2 regions of the Paenibacillus favisporus genome follow, and region 1 is predicted to be linked to the other one. Evidence: riboswitches for the same ligand, from Rfam matches in the RefSeq annotation. Region 1 holds a riboswitch; the other holds the start of a gene.
The links. A riboswitch is a leader RNA that binds a small molecule or an ion and turns the genes downstream of it on or off. The one in region 1 is predicted to bind FMN.
Positions count from the first base shown of each region.

Region 2: linked by a shared signal. The riboswitch ahead of ribD (bifunctional diaminohydroxyphosphoribosylaminopyrimidine deaminase/5-amino-6-(5-phosphoribosylamino)uracil reductase RibD) and the one ahead of ABID47_RS27880 (DMT family transporter) in region 1 are both predicted to bind FMN.

Region 1 covers NZ_JBEPLV010000007.1:340,714-342,915, reverse strand. Annotated here, with positions in the region: gene ABID47_RS27885 (S-layer homology domain-containing protein) at 1-294, shown strand, start outside; FMN riboswitch at 522-684, shown strand; gene ABID47_RS27880 (DMT family transporter) at 812-1,768, shown strand.
Region 2 covers NZ_JBEPLV010000001.1:579,289-581,490, forward strand. Annotated here, with positions in the region: gene ABID47_RS02775 (peptidylprolyl isomerase) at 1-298, shown strand, start outside; FMN riboswitch at 483-654, shown strand; gene ribD (bifunctional diaminohydroxyphosphoribosylaminopyrimidine deaminase/5-amino-6-(5-phosphoribosylamino)uracil reductase RibD) at 1,069-2,178, shown strand.

The DNA.
Region 1 (2,202 bases):
CACGGCATCATGAACGGTTATGCCGACGGAACGTTTGGGCCGAGCCGGCTCATTACCCGGGCCGAAATGGCGGCGATGACCGTCAGGGCGCTCGGTACCGGAACACCGGGCGGTGCGGGAAGTTTGAAATTTGCCGACCGCGGTCAAATTCCGGCCTGGGCCAAGCCGTATATTGCATCAGCGATAGATAAAGGAATCATGCATGGAAGAGCGGGCAGCCTGTTCGCCCCGAACGCGCATGCAACGCGGGCTGAAGCGGTGGCCGTGATCCTGTCGGTGCTTGAGCAGCGATAAGTGCTGCCGCGAGTCCGTTCAGTGCTTGCTCAGGCTCATCAATGCCAAATGTCTGTCATTTTAAATGGCTGCGGATATCCCGAAAATTGTCCATCTCCAGCCCCATATCCAAATTTTTAATCCATGGAAATAAAAAGCTATTAAAAAACTGAAACACTTTTGGATACATTTATGCTATAATGATGAAAACAATGTAAGTTGCATGAAAAAAATAAAAATAAATGAATATGGATCTTCGGGGTAAGGTGAAATTCCTGACCGGCGGTGAGCGTCCTCTTCTTATAATGAAGACGGCGTCAAGCCCGCGACTCGCAGCTTTAGCAATAAGGCGGCGACTGACCTGGTGGAAATCCAGGGCCGACGGTAAAGTCCGGATGGGAGAAGATCAAAGAATAGGCGTGTGCGAAATTTTGACATTTCCGCAAGCTTATTTGATCAACCCCCGATGTGTCGATTGATGTCGATCTCGGGGGTTTTCCAATGTTGACTCCGTATTCAGGGATAGGGGAACTGGAGTATGGAAAATGTAAGCAGCAATATCAAGGTCCGGCCCGCGGCAAGCGGGAAGGCCGAACGCAGCAAATCCGGCTTTTGGCTGGTCGTGCTGGGCGCAGCATTGTGGGGAGCGGATCCGCTGTTCCGGATCATTTTGCTCAAAGAACATATGACGGCAACGCAGATCGTGCTCATCGAGCATATTTTGCTGGTGCTGTTCGTCGCACCAATGCTGTGGAAACATCGGGGCGAGTTGAAAGGCCTGAAACTGCGCCATATCGGCGCGCTGCTCTTCCTGTCGTGGGGCGGCTCGGCGATTGCAACCATACTGTTTACGCAGGGTCTGTCTTCCGGGAACTTGAACGCGGTCGTTCTGCTGCAGAAGCTGCAGCCGATCTTCGCCATTCTTATGGCCAAACTGCTGCTGCGTGAGAAGCTTCCGAAGCATTTCACCTGGCTGTTCATCGTGGCGCTGGCCGGAACGTATTTGCTGACCTTCGGCTTCACGTTTCCGTTCGGGCATGTAAATGATTTCGTCAAGGTCGGCAGCTTGTTCTCGCTGGGTGCCGCAGCACTGTGGGGCGGTTCCACAGTCATGGGTCGTCTGATGGTCGGAAAAATGGAGTATGAGACGGTGACTTCGCTGCGTTTCATCCTGGCGCTGCCTTTGCTGATCGGGATTACCATCAATCAGGGAGATCCTTGGCAGGTGCATACCGACGGGGGAACGCTGGCTGCGGTGTCGATCAACATGTTGGGGCAGGCGCTTCTGCCGGGGCTGTTCAGCTTGATGGTGTACTATAAAGGGCTGACGACGACGAAAGCATCGGTGGCGACACTGGCGGAACTGAGCTTCCCGATGGTGAGCGTGCTGATCAACTGGATCGTATTTCATCAGGCTGTGACGCTGACGCAGGCACTTGGATTTATCCTGATCTGGGCGGCGCTGTTCGCGATTTCCCGCAAGAGCGCGGCTTAAAGCTTACAAGCAGCCAGTCCAGGATTTGAAGACGCAATTTGATATAGGTTTGAAAAGCGGTTCCTGCTGATGGCAGGGACCGTTTTTTATTTGGAAGGGAAGGGCAAACGTGCGAAGGATTTCAGTAACTTTTTTTTAGCACATTTAAAAAATAAATCAGTCATCATTTCCAAGCGATCCCTCATACATTTTACGGAAAGCGCTTGCAGAACACGTTTTAGCCGCATGCGTCCGTCAGCCCCTCCGTACTTTTTCGTGAAGGGGTATGCGGTTTCCTCGGAATGAAGAGGTTTGGTTTCTTCGGATCCATGGGGCACGAACCTTCCGATCTGAAGACGTGAAATCTGCATCACGCTTGCATGTATATAAAATGAGCTAAAGGCGAACTGCTGTCCCTGTCTTTAGTTCAATTTATGTAGATGTGAATTGGAGGA
Region 2 (2,202 bases), on a different contig from region 1:
CCACCGCGTCATTCCGGGATTCGTTGCGCAGGGCGGATGCCCGAACGGCTCCGGTACCGGCGGCCCTGGCTACACGATCAACTGCGAAATCAACCCGAACAAACACGAGCGCGGATCGCTGGCGATGGCACATGCCGGCCGCAACACCGGCGGAAGCCAGTTCTATATCTGCTACCAGCCGCAGCCGCATCTCGACGGACAGCATACCGTATTCGGCAAAGTGACGAAGGGCATGGAATACGTCGACGCGTTCCAAGGCCGCGACGTGATGAAGACGGTCGAAGTATACGAAGCTTAATCTGCGAGTCGCGCACGATTTATCAGCCGCTTTCCCTGTTTCAAAGAGGGACAAGCGGTTTTTTGTTCTGGGCTGGGAAAAGGGGCGTATTGATTTTTTGCGGAGGCAGTGTTAACATTTCCTAGTATAGATGGGGCTTCCACTAGGCAGCCATTCCATCTGGCAATTGTATATTGATATTGGTTATATCCTTCGGGGCAGGGTGAAATTCCCTACCGGCGGTGATGACGCGGCAGCCGATCAGTTTTGGCGCCCGTCTCAGTCCGTGACCCGGACGCTTTGTTTGACGCTGAGCGTACGGTGGACCTGGTGCAAATCCGGGACCGACAGTATAGTCTGGATGGGAGAAGGAGAGAAAGTGTGCACTTCAGTTGGGAGTGCAGCTGTCCAATAAGATGTCACGTGTACGTGGTTGTTTTCACATAGTAGATGGTTGTCCCTGGAGGGACGGCTTCTGTTTACTGATGACTTTACGCTACCGATGACTTATTTGGCTGATCTTGATTTTTGGGATTCTGCAGCCTTATTGGAGTGTATCTGACTTGTCTCTCACAGCCCCGAGGATGGTTTAAGCCATCCCGGGGCTTTTTGCTTTTTTTACAAAGACCTGGGGGCCCCGCTAAATGCCGGTTTAAACAGCGCGGAGACAAAGCAGCGCATGGTAAGGTGATTTACCATGGAAATTCCAACATGCGAAGTATCCGTAAAGCGCCCGAAGCCGAGACTTAGTTTTGAGGGGATGTCCCGATTCCGAACAAGGGGGGAGATGAATGGACGGCATCATCAACGATGAATTTTATATGGCGCTTGCGCTCGATATGGCGGAGCGGGCACAGGGTCAGACCGGAATCAATCCGGTTGTCGGCTGCGTCGTCGTTAAAGACGGGGCTATGGTTGGGCTTGGCACGCATTTACAGCGGGGAACCGCCCATGCGGAAGTACATGCGCTGAACTTGGCGGGTGACCGTGCGGAAGGGAGTACGGTCTACGTAACGCTGGAGCCCTGCAGCCATTACGGAAAAACACCGCCCTGCAGCGAACGCCTCATGCGCGAGAAGGTGAAGCGGGTCATTGTGGCCTGCGAAGATCCCAACCCCCAGGTGGCGGGCAGAGGAATCGAGCTGCTCCGGCGCGGCGGGATTGAGGTAGAAGTTGGGCTGCTCGGTGACAGGTCCCGCCGCTTGAACGAAAAGTTTATCAAGTATATTACGACCGGGCTTCCCTATGTGACGGTCAAGACAGCAAGCACGCTGGACGGGCGCATCGCGGCCGAATCGGGAGACAGTAAATGGATCACGAACGAAGCGGCCCGGGAGCAGGTTCATACGCTCCGCCACCGCCATCAAGGGATTATGGTTGGCGTAAATACGGTGATCGCGGACAATCCGCAGCTGACCACCCGGCTGCAGGGCGCCATCGGTCTGAATCCTGTGCGGATCATCGTCGATTCCTTGCTGCGGATTCCGCTTGAGTCGAAGGTGGTTCGGGATGGAGCTGCGCCGACCGTCATTTTGACGACGGAACGCGCCGATCTGGATAAGGAGGAAGCCCTTAAGAAGATCGGTGTAGAAACGATCCGCTGCGGATCGGGCCCGCAGGTCGATCTTCGCCTGGCGATGCAGGAGCTAGGCAGACGTGAGATCGGCTCGATTCTGGTGGAAGGCGGCGGCCGGCTGAACGGTGCCTTGCTGGAGGCCCGGCTGATCGACCGGATCGTACTCTATTTCGCACCGAAAATCGTTGGAGGTCCGGCGGCCCCCGTCAACTTCTCGCTGCGAGGCGCCGACAAGATGGCGGACGCCGTCCGGCTAGAAGACGTAGAGACCGAAGTGCTCGGGGATAACGTCTGCATCAGCGGAAAGCCGGTTTGGCCGGCATGACATGATCCGGAAAAACGATACTTA